2 regions of the Actinoplanes sp. NPDC051411 genome follow, and region 1 is predicted to be linked to the other one. Evidence: riboswitches for the same ligand, from Rfam matches in the RefSeq annotation. Region 1 holds a riboswitch; the other holds the start of a gene.
The links. Region 1 has a riboswitch for S-adenosylmethionine ahead of thrC (threonine synthase). Riboswitches for the same ligand answer to the same signal wherever they lie in the genome.
Positions count from the first base shown of each region.

Region 2: it holds a riboswitch for S-adenosylmethionine, as region 1 does, so the genes downstream of both, AB0M88_RS49735 (aminotransferase class V-fold PLP-dependent enzyme) here and thrC (threonine synthase) in region 1, are expected to answer to the same signal.

Region 1 covers NZ_JBFBAD010000005.1:8,733-16,422, forward strand. The annotation lists gene AB0M88_RS03855 (hypothetical protein) at 1-376, opposite strand, end outside; gene AB0M88_RS03860 (GNAT family N-acetyltransferase) at 486-989, shown strand; gene AB0M88_RS03865 (GNAT family N-acetyltransferase) at 993-1,970, opposite strand; gene thrC (threonine synthase) at 2,223-3,506, opposite strand; SAM riboswitch class I at 3,518-3,638, opposite strand; gene AB0M88_RS03875 (GNAT family N-acetyltransferase) at 3,714-4,649, opposite strand; gene AB0M88_RS03880 (hypothetical protein) at 4,700-4,843, shown strand; gene AB0M88_RS03885 (MFS transporter) at 5,058-6,248, shown strand; gene AB0M88_RS03890 (ABC transporter permease) at 6,325-7,092, opposite strand; gene AB0M88_RS03895 (ATP-binding cassette domain-containing protein) at 7,107-7,690, opposite strand, start outside.
Region 2 covers NZ_JBFBAD010000193.1:6,182-13,871, reverse strand. The annotation lists gene pepN (aminopeptidase N) at 1-1,497, shown strand, start outside; gene AB0M88_RS49740 (DUF1684 domain-containing protein) at 1,499-2,212, opposite strand; SAM riboswitch class IV at 2,250-2,364, shown strand; gene AB0M88_RS49735 (aminotransferase class V-fold PLP-dependent enzyme) at 2,382-3,575, shown strand; gene AB0M88_RS49730 (tetratricopeptide repeat protein) at 3,562-4,860, opposite strand; gene AB0M88_RS49725 (CHAT domain-containing protein) at 4,857-7,109, opposite strand; gene AB0M88_RS49720 (tetratricopeptide repeat protein) at 7,424-7,690, opposite strand, start outside.

The DNA.
Region 1 (7,690 bases):
ACACCGCGAAATAGGCAAGCCACATCAGCGGGAGCAGCAGCAGGCCGAAGCCGCCGACCACGTCGGAGAGGGCGGGCGCGGCGATCAGCGTGTCGTCGACGCTGCCGACGAAGAAGTGCGTGGGCAGGGCCGCCAGCAGCGCGATCAGCACCAGCAGGGCCACGTTGCGCAGGAGCACCCCGGCCACCCGGTCGGCCCAGCCGGCGAGCCCGGCGCCCGGCACGAGACGGTCAGGCGGCAGAAGGGCCGCGGGAACCGCCGCCGAGACGAGACCCGGGTGGGGCAGCTCGGCCGTCCGCGACTCCTCGTCGAGGGGGTCGGCACGCTCGACAACCGGCTCGGCGACCATGTGCAGCGGCGGCTCGGCGGGGTTCATAGCTGACCACCTTGCCTCAGTGGTACGCGAGTTGCCACCCCCGGAGCCTCGGACGGATATGCGGCAACCCGGTTGCCGCTCGCCCCCGCACCAGGGTAGGGAGAAGACCATGAAGAGCTGGACCGTACGCCGGGTGACCGTCGCCGACGCGGCCCGCATGCGCGCTCTCCGGCTGGAAATGCTGGCCGACAGCCCGCTCGCGTTCCTCGAGACGCTGGCCCAGGCGGCGGCCCGCCCCCACGAGGCCTACCGCGCCCGCATCACCCAGTCCGCCCGCGGCCGCCAGGTGGCCCAGTTCATCGCCGACACCGGAGGTCGCCTGATCGGGCACGCCGGCGGCACGGTCATGCCCGACGATCCGGCGACCACGGTCGTGTTCGCGGTCTACCTGACCCCGGCCTACCGCGGCGGCAAGGTGCTGGCCGAGCTGATCGACGCGGTTGCCGCGTGGTCCCGCGAGTGCGGCCGCGACGAGCTGATGCTCGAGGTGGTGACCGGCAACGACCGGGCCGTCCGGGCGTACGAGAAGCTGGGCTTCGAGGAAGTCGGCGAGCCGGTGCCGCACCCGGTCATCCCGGTCCTGACCGAGCTGCGGATGCGTCGCCGGATCTGAGCGTCAGACGTCCAGCCGCCACTGGATGACCGACTCGGCGGGCGCGAAGCCGATCTGCCGGTTGATCGCCAGCATGTGCTCGTTGGACAGCGCGTTGAACGTGTCGATGTAGCGCAGCGCGGGCCACCGGTCGCGGACCAACCTCAGGTTTTCCAGCTTGAGCACCATGCCCAGCCGGTGCCCGCGGTCCTCGGGCAGCACCAGGGTGATCTGCTGCCAGGCTCGCTGCGGCTCGGCGAGCAGGCCGGCGATCGCGGTCCAGCCGACCAGCCGGCCGTTGCGGCGTACGCCGGTGTTGATGGTCTCCCGGCCCCGGCTCACGTTGGACGCCTCGGCCCGCCGGATCTGATCGGCGTCCAGCCGCTCGGGTTCCAGCGGCAGGTCGCCGATCGGGGAGTCGACGTTGAGCCGGTTCGCGACCGTGGCCACGTCGTCGATGATCTCGTCGGGCGGCACGCCCACCCACTGCACCAGCTCGTAACCGGCGGCGTGCTTCCACGCCTCGGCGAGCAGGGCGTCGAGGCGGCCCTGGTCGGCGGCCTGCAGGTCGAGCCGGCAGCGGATCTGCTGCAACGCGACCCGGGCGCCGACCGCCTCGGCGAAGGCGGACCCGTCCGGCCGGCTCTGCACCGACATGCCGACCAGGTGACGCCGGCCGAGCGCCCGCGCCCGCTCCCGGGCCAGGTCGAGCAGGGCCTGGCCGGCCCCGCGCCGGCGCTCCCGGGGCAGCACCCGCAGCTCCACCTCGACCAGCGTGCGGTTGTCGTGCTGCGGGAGGCCGAGCACCAGATAGCCGACCGGGGTGTCGCCGGCCCGGGCGAGATATCGCTCGTAGGTCAGGCCCGGCCACGGGTTGTCGAGAGCGGCCAGAAACGCCTCGCGCGGCAGCGCGGGCAGATCCGGCTGATCGAACTCCTGACAGGAACAAACTATGTCGAAAGCGTCGTCGGGAGAATCCAGTGGCCCCGTGGAAATGCGCATGGCCGTCACCCTGCAACGGGCGACGGCCACAGACAATCAGAAAAACGACTTTGGTCGGCAGGGCGGACGCACGGCGCCTCCGGCACCGGGTCGTTGGACCCCTCGAGAGATTGTCACCAAGCTCGAGAAGTGAGGGGTCTCAGTACGGCGTCACGCCCTCCCGCGTAGAGCATCCTGCCCATCGGCCGATCGGTTCGCAAGTCCTCCCAGGATGGAATCTTGAACCGTTGGCAGACGATCAGTCACTCAGAGTCATCCGAGCAGGCCGGCCTCGCGGGCCCCGCGCAGCGACGGCTTGATGCGGTGGGTGGGCCCGACCAGCTCGGCGACCGCCTCCAGCGTCTTGAGCCCTTCGCCGGTGTTGAAGACGACGGTCTCCTTCGCCGGGTCGAGCTTTCCGCTCTCCACCAGCTTCTTCAGTACGGCCACCGTGGTGCCACCGGCCGTCTCGGCGAACACACCGGTCGTCTCGGCCAGGAGCCGGATGGCGGCCCGGATCTCGTCGTCGTCGGCGTAGTCCATCCAGCCGCCGGTCCGCCTGACCGCCTCGATCGCGTACGCCCCGGCGGCCGGGTCGCCGATGTTGAGCGACTTGGCGATGCCGGTCGGCTTGACCGGGACGATCTCGTCGGTGCCACCCTGCAGCGCCGTCGCGATCGGGTTGCAGCCGGCCGACTGGGCGCCGAACACGGTCCAGCCGTCGGCCGGCGCCTCGACCAGGCCGATCTCGACCAGCTCGGAGAACGCCTTGTCCACCTTGGTGAGCAGTTCGCCCGAGGCCATCGGGATGACGACCTGGGCCGGGATGCGCCAGCCGAGCTGCTCGGCGACCTCGTAGCCCAGGGTCTTGGAGCCCTCGGCGTAGAACGGGCGGACGTTCACGTTGACGAACGCGGTGTCCTCGAACTCGTCGGTCTCGATCAGCTCGCCGCAGAGCCGGTTGACGTCGTCGTACGACCCCTCGATCGCGACCAGCTCACCGCCGTAGACCGCGGTCGTGATGACCTTGCCCAGCTCCAGGTCGTACGGAATGAAGACGATGCTCGGAACGCCCGCCCGCGCCGCGTGCGCGGCCACCGAGTTGGCCAGGTTGCCGGTCGAGGCACACGCATAGCGGGTGAAGCCGAGGCCGCGGGCCGCGGTCAGCGCGACCGAGACGACCCGGTCCTTGAACGAGTGGGTCGGGTTGGCCGAGTCGTCCTTCACCCAGAGGGGGGCGGTGATGCCGAGCCGGGCGGCCAGGCCGGGCGCGCTGACCAACGGGGTCAGGCCGGGGTCGAGGGTGACCCGGGTCGCCGGGTCCTGGCCGGCCGGAAGGAGACCGGCGTACCGCCAGATGTTCTTGGGGCCCGCCTCGATCTGGGCCCGGGTCACCCGCGCGAGGGCCGCCGGGTCGTACGCGACCTCGAGCGGGCCGAAACACTCGTAACAGGCGTGCTGCGCGACCAGTGGATATTGGGCACCGCAGGCGCGACAGACGAGGCCCGTGGCCGGGGAGTCGGTGGTGGTGGAGGGTGCGCTGACCGTAGACGTCATCGAGACGTGTCCTCTCATCTTTCCCCGCGGCGACCTGCCGGGCGGGGACGGAATTAGCACCTGCCGCGCGTCAATGCGCGGTGGTTGCCGGGGCTTCGTCGGGCCGTATCCCTCTGCCCCTCTGGATGAGGTATTCAGTTGTTTCCCACACCTTACGCGGCGGTTCCGGCTCCGCCATGGGTTGATCCCGAGGTGTGAGCCACTCCCTTAATCCGCCAAGATCGTCACGCAGCCGATATTGGTCGTCAGCGCACGGTAACCAAGACGCTCGTTGACCGCCAGCATCGGCCGGTTGGCCTCGTCGTTGGCGGTGTACGCGACGGTCGCGCCGGCGCTGGCCGCCCGCTCCAGAGCGGTCCGTTTGATGAGACCCGCCAGTCCCATTCCGCGGAACTCGGGGACGGTCGCGGTCATGTCCGACCAGAGGCGGGTGCCGTCCCGCAGAAGCAGGGTGAAGGCGAGCACCCGGCCGTCACCGTCGACGGCTAGGGTGCTGGACCGGCGGTCGAGGTCGGCGTTGTCCCAGATCTCGTAGCGCCAGGTCTCGTACGGGGCCGGCGCGGAAGGCTGGTCGCCGGGCTCGTCGGTGGCCGCTTCGCCGTCGGCCCGATAGAGCGCCTGCTCATCGACCTCGGCCAGCGGAATCAGGCGCACGCCGGCCTGCTCGGCGCCGCTCGACCTCTCCGCGCTCGACCTCTCCGCGCTCGACCTCTCCGCGCTGAGGTCGAGCGCGGAGTAGCGGACCTCGCGGACCGGTTCGAAGCCGTGGCGGCGGGCGAACTCCAGCGAATCGGGCCGGCTGATCGTGCTGACCCGGCGCACGCCGACGGAGCGCAGGTGGCCGGTCGCCGCCTGGTAGAGGGCGGTCCCGATCCCCCGCCGCCGGTGGTCCGGGTGCACGTGGAGCAGGGAGATCGCGCCGGCGTCGGGGTTGGCCGCGCGCGGGTTACGGGACGCCGCGACCCAGCCGACTATCCGGTCGCGGTCCAGAGCTACGAAAGCGGCCCAATCCTCGCCGGGAGGTGGCGAGGCGATCGTGCGGTTGGTGGCGGTCACGCCGCGTACGAGATAGGGAAAGACCTTCTCCCGCAGGGTGACCACCGCGGCGGCGTCGGCCGGCACGGCCGGGCGGATTGTCGGCATCGGGCCATCGTGACGGCTGAGTCCGGAGTGGACAACGCAATTCGCCGCCGGTGGCGCGCGGCTGGGCCTGGTGCACCGAACAGGAGGCCGCCGACCGGCTCTCGGAGCTGCTGGCCCGGCGGGTCGCCGCGGCGGTCCGGGCCCGAGCCGAGGGCATCGTGGCCTACCTGGAGAACGGGTTCTTCGTCGCCTGACCGGCGACAGCAACAGGCTACGCAGCATGATGTGGCTGCACGCCCGGCGGGTCAGCGGCACCCCGGAGGGGCGAGCTCGGATTCCGGCCGCTGCTCGAGCACGTGTTGTACGAGGAGCCTGACCTCACCGACTGACGCCATCGAGGGCAGCGGCGACGTGCCGGGAAGGGGAACAGCAGTGATTCAGCCCGCGACTGCGACGAACCCGGGAAGAGTGTGGACGCGCGCATTCGCCACGTACTGGAGCGCGACGTCGGTATCGAACCTCGGCAGCGGTGTGAGCGTGGTCGCCCTGCCGACTTTGGCCGCCTTGCAGTTGCACGCCGGGGCGGCCGAGCTGGGTTACCTGCGCGCGTTGGAGGCCGCGCCGTACCTACTGTTCGCGCTCGTCGTCGGGCACCTGGCCGACCGGTGGCGGCCGCTGCACCTCATGATTGCCGCGGATGTGGTGCGGGCGCTGCTGCTGGGCGGCGTGGTGGCGCTCGCCACGACCGGGCGGCTGAATCTTGCGGTTCTGTATGCGAGCGCGTTCGCGCTCGGCGCGTTCACCGTCACGTACGACATCGCGCAGTTCACGGTCATGCCGTCACTCGTCGCGGAGCGGGCGATGGTGCCGGCCAACTCGGCGGTCGAGCTGGCCCGGGGCGCCGCGTTCACGTTCGGCCCCGGGCTGGGCGGCCTGCTCACCGCGCTGCTGCGGGCCGCGCCATCGCTGATCGCCGATGCCGGCAGCTACGTGTTCAGCGCGGTGGCTCTGTCCACGCTGCGCCGCCCGGTGGCCGTGCGACCTCGCGAGCAAGAGGCCGGGCGGCCCACCGACGGGCTGCGCTTCCTGGCGCGGCACGGCCAGCTGCGCGCGATGACTCAGTACCTGGGCGTCAACAACGTCTGCAACCAGGCGTTCCTCACCGGGCTCATCGCCTATCTGGAGGTGGCCGAGCACAGTTCGGCCATCTCGGTGGGGCTCGCGTTCGGCGCGTACGGCGCGGGATTTCTGGTAGCGGCGGCGCTGGCCACTCCGCTGCGCCAGTGGTGGGGCGCCGCGGTCAACGTGATCGGCTCCTCGCTGCTGTCGGGCGCGGGGATCGCGGTCCTGGCCGTCGGCGCCGCGCTGCGCCTGGGGCCCGTCGCGGTCATGGTCGGCGCGTTTCTGGTGGGTTTCGCCGCGCCGGCCTTCAACGTGCAGTCCGTGGCGCTGCGCCTGTCAGTTACCCCGCCCGAGTTGCTCGGGCGGGTCAACGCGGTAGTCAAGCTTGTGTCGCAGGGCAGCCTGCCGCTCGGCGCGCTCGCCGCGGGCGGCCTGTTCAGCGTGCTGTCGCCGGCCACGGCGTTCGCCGTCGTGGCCACGGCAAGCGTGCTCGCCACCGCCATCCTGATCCTGTCTCCCGTCCGCAGGTTGAGGTGACCGCGCGGCCCGCGGCAGGGTGATGCCGGGCCGCAATTCGCCGCCCGGGCCGGAGGACCGGGCGGCGAAGGCAAGGTCAGCGGGACGGGAGGCGGAGGAAGGCGGCTCGCGACCAGAGGATGCCGACCAGCGAGAGGCCGACCGACCAGGCGACCGCGGCGATCCAGGTGGTGCCGAGCGGGGTGCCGGTGAGCAGGGCCCGGAAGGTGTCGATGATCGGGGTGAAGGGCTGGTATTCGGCGAACCAGCGGATGCCCTTGGACATCGCGTCGGGGGAGACGAAGGCGCTGCTCACGAACGGGCCGAACTGGAAGAGCAGGGAGGCCGAGTTGGCGCCGGCGACGGTCTTGGCGACCAGGCCGAAGGCGGCGCACATCCAGCTCACCGCGAAGATGACCAGCAGGGCGAGGCCGCTGAAGGCCAGCCAGTCGAGGAACGACGCCGACGGGCGGAAGCCGACCAGCAGCGCGACGCCGACGACCAGGACGAGGCTCGCCGCGGTGCGGATCAGGCTGCCCGCGACCTGGCCGGCCAGCACCGCGATGCGCGGGATCGCCATCGTGCGCAGGCGGGCGATCACGCCCTCGCTCATGTCCTCGTTGATGTTGATCGCGGTGGCCGCTCCCCCGCCGCCGATCGCCATCATCAGGATGCCGGGGACGATGTAGTTGACGTAGCCGCCCAGGCCACCGCCGCCTATCGCGGCCCCGAACACGTACGTGAAGAGCAGCAGCATCAGGCACGGGAACGCGATGCCGCTGACCGTCATGAGCGGGAAGCGGAGCATGTGCCGCATGTCGCGGCGGAGCATGGTGGCGGAGTCGAGCACCGCTCTGCGGGCCATAGACACTGCGTAGGTCATCGGATGCCCCCGGTGAGTGCGAAGAAGACGTCGTCGAGGGTCGACGCGGCGCCGACCGAGTTCTTGAGTTCGGTCGCGGTGCCGGTGGCGACCAGCGTGCCGTGGTCGAGCAGTGCGATCTTGTCGGCCAGCTGGTCGGCCTCGTCGAGGTACTGCGTGGTGAGGAAGATCGTCACGCCGTCGACCGCGACCAGCTCGCGGATGATCTCCCACATGGTGCGGCGGCTGCGCGGGTCGAGGCCGGTGGTCGGCTCGTCGAGGAGGATCAGCTTGGGGTCACCGATCAGGGTCATGGCCAGGTCGAGGCGGCGCTTCATGCCGCCGGAGTAGGTGTGTGCCGGTTTGTCGGCCGCATCGATCAGGTCGAACCGCTGCAGGAGCGAGTCGACCCGCTCCGCACCGGCATGTCGGCCGAGGTGCCGCAGGTCGGCGATGAGCCGCAGGTTCTCCCGGCCGGTCAGCAGCTTGTCGACGGCCGAGAACTGGCCGGTCACGCCGATCACGCGGCGGATCGCGGCCGGGGACGAACGCAGATCATGGCCGTCGATCACCACCTGGCCGTCGTCGAAGCCGACGAGGG
Region 2 (7,690 bases), on a different contig from region 1:
ATCGCGCACGAGATGTCGCACATGTGGTTCGCCGACCTCGTCTCGCCGGTGTGGTGGGAGGACTCGTGGCTCAACGAGTCGTTCGCCGACTACATGGGGTTCGAGGTCGCCGAGACGGTGGCCGGTTACGCCGGCACCCGGGTGGCGTTCGAGGCCGGCTACAAGCCCGGCGCCTACCTCGCCGACCGCCGCCGCTCCACGCACCCGGTCGCGCCGGCCGCCTCCGACGTGCCGGACGTCGACACGGCCACGACGATCTTCGACCGGATCTCGTACGGCAAGGGGAACGCGGTCCTCCGGCAGCTCGTGACGTGGCTGGGCTCCTCGGACTTCCTGGCCGGGGTCAACGCGCATCTCACGCGCCATCGCTTCGCCAACGCCACGCTCGAGGACCTGCTGTCGGCGCTGGACGCCGCTTCGCCGCGCGACGTGCGGGGCTGGGCGTCGCTGTGGCTGCGGCAGTCGGGTCACGACACGATCCGGGTCTCGCGCCTCGGTGACGTTCCGGTGCTGACCCGGGAGGGCGTACGGCCCCACCGGTTCACCGTCACCGCCTTCTCCGCGTCGCTGGCCGAGGTCGGCTCGCGGATGGTCGACCTGGCGGACGAGCCGCTCGAGCTGCCGGAGTGGGCCGGGCTGGTCGTCGTGCCCAACTCGCGGGGCGAGACGTTCGCCCACATCGAGCTGGACCCGCTCTCGCACGACGCCGTGGCGCGCGGGCTGGCCGGCCTGCCCGACCCGCTCGTCCGCGCGGTGCTGTGGGCGACGATGCTCGACCTCGACCTCCTGGCCCGGCAGCTGCCGCGGGAGCCGTCGGCCACCCTGGTCACGGCCGCCCTCGACCGTCTGGCTCCCCACGAGCGGACACCCTCGGCGCTCGAGGTGATCGCTTCGGCCTGTGTCCCGGTCGGTGAGCCGGACGAGCAGCGCGCGATCGCGCTGGCCCGCGGGCTGGCCTGGTCGACAAGCGACCGTTCGCTGCTGCGGCGCTGGCTGGACGCGGACGCGACGGACCAGGGCCTCGCCCTCGATCCCGACCTGCGCTGGGAGGCGGTGCGCCGGCTGGCCGAGCTCGGCGGCCTCGACGCGGCACAGATCGAGGCCGAGCGGGTGCGGGACGGCACCGCGGCGGGCGAACTCGGCGCGCTGACCGCGCTGGCCGCCCGTCCGACGGCCGAGGCGAAAGCGGCCGCCTGGGCGGCGATGACCGAGGACCCGGACGTGTCGGTACGCCGCTTCCGGGCGCTCGCCCGCGGCCTGTGGTCGCCGTCGCCGCTCGTCGCGCCGTACGTCGAGGCCTACGTCGCGGTCGCCCCGCGCCTGGCCCGGCGCGGGTCGGCGTTCGCGGCGGCGGTCGGCGCGGCGTTCCCGGCGATTCCGCTGAGCGCCGAGCAGCTGGAGCTGGTGCGCACGGCGCTGCGCGACGACGTGCCCACGGTGCTCAGGCGGTACTGGAACGACGAGCTCGACGATCGGGGCGCCCAGGACAGGCCCTAGGTCAGGGCGACTTCTCGCCCGCCTCGACGGCGACCGGCAGGACGTTCTCGGGCGGGGGCAGGGAGCAGGTCGCGAACTCCGTGTACGCACACGGGAGGTTGGTCGCCCGGTTGAAGTCGAGGACCACCGTGCCGTCGTCGGCCGGCGGGTCGATCGTCAGGGTCCGTGAGGCGCCGTAGGTGGTGACGCCCGACGTCGCGTCCCGGAAGATGATCTCGAACCCGTCGAACACGGTCAGGCTCAGTTCCGTGCCCTCGAGCGTGAAATCGACCCGGCCCAGCGCCGCGTCGGCGAGTTTGAGACCGTCGACCACCGTGTCGATCGTGATCTCCTGGCGGTCCTCGACGAAACGCCCGGTGACGATCCACTTCTCGTCGGGCGGGAAGGCCGGGGTTCCCTTGTAGGCCAGGCGAACCGGGTTCCGCGGGTCGCGCGGTCGCAGGATGACTTCGGTGCCGCGGCGGGCGACCTCGGCCATCACGTCGCCGAACATCAGCTCGACGCCGTCCTCGCCGACCTGGCCCAGGTTGGTTTCGCCGTCTTCCGTTCTCATCGACACGCCGTCGGGGGCATCGCGCCACTCGCCGGGGACGTCGTCGAAACGCTGCCACTCGGGCGTCAGCCAATGGAGTCCGGTCGCGGCCAGAAGCCCGTGGGGTCGCGCGCGTCGGCGTTCGTGTGCTTCATGCCACGCGGCCCAGTCGTCGGCGTACATGCCGGCAACCCTAATTCGTCTGCTAGCCTGCTCGGCAGGTCATGAGTGCCAGCACACAGCCCCGGCTTGCTGGCCGGCAACCCTTGCGTCTGCGATGGGGTGCCCCGGGTGAAGACCAGGCCGGCGTCGACCGACGCGGGCAAGCGCGGACCCTCACGGAGGCCCCTTCATGTCCCTCGCCGTGCACACCTCACCGCTCGACGTCGTCGGCGTCGACGGCTTCATCCACCTCGACTACGCGGCCACCGCCCCCTGCGTGCGCGCCGCGGCCGACGCGGTCCAGGCCCTGCTGCCCTACTACGGCAGCGTCCACCGCGGCACCGGCCTGCGGTCGCAGACCTCAACCCTGGAGTACGAGCGGGCCCGCGACGTGGTCGCCGGCTTCCTCGGCACCCGCCCGTCCGACGAGGTCGTCTTCACCCGCAACACCACCGACGCCCTCAACCTGCTCGCGCGGGCCCTCCCGGCCGGCACCCGTACGGTCGTGTTCGAGTCGGAACACCACGCCACGCTGCTCCCATGGCCCGACCCCGTACGCCTGCCCGCGCCGGCCTCGGCCGACGAGGCCGTGGCCGCGGCCGCGGCGGCGCTCCGGGTCCTCCGCGGCCCGAAGCTGCTGGCCGTGACCGGCGCCAGCAACGTCACCGGCGAAATCCTCCCGGTCCGCCGCCTGGCCGAGGTCGCCCACCGCCACGGCGCCCGCATCGTGGTCGACGCCGCCCAGCTGGCACCCCACGTGCCGGTGTCCCTGGCCGACCTCGACGCCGACTACGTGGCGCTGTCCGGCCACAAGCTGTACGCCCCGTTCGGCGCCGGTGTCCTGGCCGGCCGCGCCGACTGGCTCGACGCGGCGCCGCCCTACCTGGCCGGCGGCGGGGCGAGCGCGGCGGTCGGCGCGGGCGAGGTCCGGTGGGCGTCGGGACCGGCCCGCCACGAGGGCGGCACCCCCAACCTGCTGGGCGCGGTCGCCCTGGCCGCCGTGTGTACGGCCCTGACCGACGCGGACCGCTCGTACGAGAAGGAGCTGCTGGCCCACCTGCGGGCCGGGTTGCGCGGGGTGCCGGGCGCGGTCGAGGTGAGCCTGTTCGGCCCCGGCTCGCCACGCGTGGGCATCGTCTCGCTGGCGCTGCCCGGCCACGACCCGGCCGTGGTCGCCGACCAACTCGCTGTGAAACACGGGGTCGGCGTGCGGGCGGGGCAGTTCTGCGCGCACCCGCTGGTGCGCCACCTGACCGGCCGGGCCGGAGTCGCCGCCTGCGGCGAGACCCCGGGGCTGCTGCGTGCGAGCTTCGGCCTCGGCACGACGACGGACGACCTGGACCGCTTCGTGGCCGGCCTGAGCGCCTGCCTCAGCGACCGCTGAGTTCGTCCCGGACCCGCTTCAGCATGGCCGCGTGGGACTCCAGGTCGGGATGACCGACCTGCCGGTCCAACTCCACCACCTGCTCCAGCTCGGCCACCGCCCGGTCGAGCTCACCCTGGTGGCGGTGGACCATCGCGATGTTGTACCGCGTGACCGCCTCCCTGGCCCGGTCACCGACCTGCCGCAGCGTAGACAGCGCTTGCCGGTAGAAGTGCAGGGCCTGTTGCCGGTCGCCCAGGTCGTTGTGCACGCTGCCGATGTTGTTCAAGGTGGTGGCTTCGCCGGCCCGGTTGCCGACCTCCCGCATGATCCGCAGGGCCTGTTCGTAGTAGTGCAAGGCCCGCTGCCCGTCGCCCAGGTCGTGGTGTACGCCGCCGATGTTGTTCAGGGTGGTGGCTTCGCCGGGTCGGTTGCCGACCTCCCGCGTGATGGCCAGGGCGCGTTCGTAGTACTCCCGGGCCTGCTGTTGGTCGCCCAGCCGGTTGTGCACCATGCCGATGTTGTTCAGGGTGGTGGCTTCGCCGGCCCGGTTGCCGACCTCGCGCCGGATCGGGAGGGCCTGTTCGTAGTAGGCCAGGGCCCGTTGTCGGTCGCCCAGGCCGTTGTGCACCATGCCGATGTTGTTCAAGGTGGTGGCTTCGCCGGCGCGGTCGCCGACCTCGCGCAGGATGGGCAGGGCCTGTTCGTAGTAGGCCAGGGCCCGTTGCCGGTCGCCCAGCCCGTTGTGCACGCTGCCGATGTTGTTCAAGGTGGTGGCTTCGCCGGCGCGGTCGCCGACCTCGCGCAGGATGGGCAGGGCCTGTTCGTAGTAGGCCAGGGCCCGTTGTCGGTCGCCCAGGCCGTTGTGCACCATGCCGATGTTGTTCAAGGTGGTGGCCTCGCCGGTCCGGTTGCCGACCTCCCGCGTGATGGGCAGGGCCCGTTCGTAGTGGTCCAGTGCCTGCTGCCGGTCACCGAGGCCGTCGTACACGTTGCCGATGTTGTTCAACGTAGCGGCCTCGTTTCCGCGGTCCTGGTCGTCCTGGAACAGGCTCAGCGCTCGGCCATAGGCGGCCAGCGAATCGGCCGGAAACCCGGTAGCGCGTTTCGCCCATCCCAGGTCGTAGAGGGCGTCCGCATCCTCACCCAAGGTCAACGTGAGTTGCGCGAGCCCGGCCACATCGGCGAACCGGGACCGGGCCAGCCACACCCGGGCCACCGCGCTCCCCACGTCGCGGGCGATCCGGGCTTCCCGGCCGGCCACCGCCAACCGGTGCACCTCCACCCACCGCGGCACCGACGTCATGGCTTCGGGCCGGTTTCGGCGGGCGGCTCCTCCAGGACCCAGATCCGGTACAGGGATCGAGCCGCGGCGGCACACGCCTCGCGGTATTCGTCGTCGGTGATGAGGGGCCGGATCAGGGGGCGCAGGACGTTGGAGACGAAGTAGCGGGGCTCGCCGGTCTCCGGGTCGGCGCCCTCCTCGAGCAGCCCGAGTTCGGCCGCCCGCCTGATGTGCGCGGCCGCCTCGGGGTGGTCGTGGACGGCATGCACGGTCGCGGCGGGGACGGGAAGTTCGACCGAGTTCAGTTTGGCCAGCATCCTTTGCAGATCGGGCGACTGGGTGCCGAGCAGCTTCTGGGCGAAGATGCTCTCCCGGAAGCGGGCGGCTTCGTTCTCGATCGCGGTGATCAGCTCGTCGAGGTCCAGGCCCGGGTCGACGATGATCCGGTCGAGCCAGTCGAGCAGCCGCGGGTTACCGCAGGCGGCCAGGATGGCCCGGTCCTTGACGCCGGCGCCGACCGGGGACTGCGGGCGCAGGTTGGGCAGGTTCGCGACCTTCTTGGTCTGCTCGACCTCGGTCAGCGTTTCGAGGGCCTCGACCCGGAGCGTCGTGCCGGCCGGAATGGGGAAGCGGTAGCGGCTGGTGATGATGACCCGGCTCGGGCTGTTGGTTTCGTCGATGGCCCTGAGCAGCGCCGGCAGGATCCGCGCGATCTCCGGCGCGAGCACGTAGGCGCCGTCGCGCTCCTCCAGATTGCCGTCCTCGAAGTCGTCGAAGACGAACAGGCAGGGAATCTGGTCGAGCGGGCCGTCGAGCAGGTGGCGCAGCCGCACGAACAGGTCGATGTCGTCGCGGGCCAGCATCGCGGCCGCCTCAGCCTGCTGATCCAGGGTCCGGAAGGCGACTGCCGACGTCAGCTCCCGGAACTTGGTGAGGTCGATCCGGCCGAACCAGACCACTCGCTGGTGGGTCGGCATCCGCTCCAGCAGCCGCGACGCCAGGGTGCTCTTGCCCAATCCGCCCATGCCCTGAAGCACCAGTGCCTGAGCCGCCCCGGGCGACCCGAAGGGCTGCTTCAGGGTGCGCAGGCACCGTTGGATCACCCGCCGCCGGCCGACGAAACCGGCCCGGGAGGCCACCCGGGAGATCCGGGTCTGCGGGTCCAGGAACTCGTCCGCCGCGTGCCGGACCCGGACCCGCTCGCGGCCGGCAGTGTTCAACGGCGTGACCACCGGCTTCAGCGGAGACGCGTCGGCGTACGCGCGCAGCAGGTGCCAGCTGCGGCTCTGTCCTGTGTAGAGCCGCTGCCGGGCGGTCACCACCGACCGATCCAGCGGCTGCCCCGCCGCCAGCGCGTGGTAAAGGTGCGTGGCGAACGCCGTGGCCGAGACGTCGCCCACCGGCAGCGCCCACCCCAGCACCATCGGGGCGCCCGCCTTGACGAGGCTCTCACTCATCGACGGGATCGATCCGGCAGCCGGGGCGCCGCCGGTCAGGCATCCGGAGACGAACACCAGGCGCGGCCACTGGCCCACCATCGCGCGGGCAATGTCGTCGACCGACGCCAGCACCAGCCCGCCGAGTTCGTTCTCCACCAGGAACTTCGGCTGCCCCTGGTCGATGGTGGCGTGCCCGCTCAGATGGAGGACGTCGAAATGGCCGGCCCCGTACGACTCCGCGGTGAACCTCAGCCCTTCCAGCGTTCCGCTCTCCTCGACCACCAGCTCGGTGCCGGAGTTGGCCGTCGCCGTCAGAATGCCGCTCTCCTCGGCCTCATAGCTCAGCACCGGCTCCACGCCCTCGGGCGAGGTGGCCATGAACAGGACGCGCAACGGCCGGTTCTGGGGTTTCACGTCGCCGGCGACGGAGGTGAGCGCACTGGAGGCCCGGATCGGCAGCAGCGGGGTCAGCTCATTGACCGCCAGGTAGGAGCCGTTCTTGACGACCAGTTCCCACGGAAGATGCCGCAACCGCTCCTCGGCCGAGATCCGCAAGGCGATGCCCCGCGGGTCGGCCGACACCTGGTCCAGCCATCGCTCGTCGCCGTCCAGGAAGTCGTACAGCTTCTCGCCGAGCTCCCGCAGATCCGTCGAACCGAACACGCGTTGCGCCACCGAGTCCTCGGCGTAGACCCGGTTCACGAGGCCGATCAAACTGTCGATCGTGGCGCGGTCGAGGCCACGAATCGCCGGTGCCTCGCCGTTGCGGGAAAATCGAAGCTCGGTGTAGTCGGAGGTCCGCGCGAAGATCTCCAGCTTGAACTCTTCCACCGGATTCCTCAGCTCCGTTCGCCGGACCGCGGTTGGGCGATCACCAATGAGGCCGACCGCTCCACCTCAACCGGGGAGACCCGATCTCCCGCCGTCGCGGCCTTCTCCAAGGCGGCGTGAAGCTCCCCGGCCAGTCGTTCCGCGCCCGGCCCGGACACCACAATCGACGCAGTCGCCACGCTCATCCTCCCGCTCCCGCCATGCCGCATCGACGAATAGCACAGCACGCGCCGACCATCACCCGAACGAGCGATCATCCGACACCCAGTCCTGACGGACAACCCGTCCGGTCCCCAGCAACCGCCGGACCGGGCTCACGTCCGCTCCTGGCGGATCTGTTCCAGCATGGCCATGTCGGACTCCAGGTCAGGATGACCGACCTGCCGATCCAACTCCACGACCTGCTCCAGTTCGGCCACCGCCCGGTCAAGGTCACCCTGCCGGCGGCAGACCATCGCCAGGTTGAACCGCGTGGCCGCTTCACGGGCGCGGTTGCCGACTTCCCGCAGGATGGGCAGGGCTTGCCCGTAGTAGTCCAGGGCCCGCTGTCGGTTGCCCATCCTGTCGTGCGCGCTGCCGAT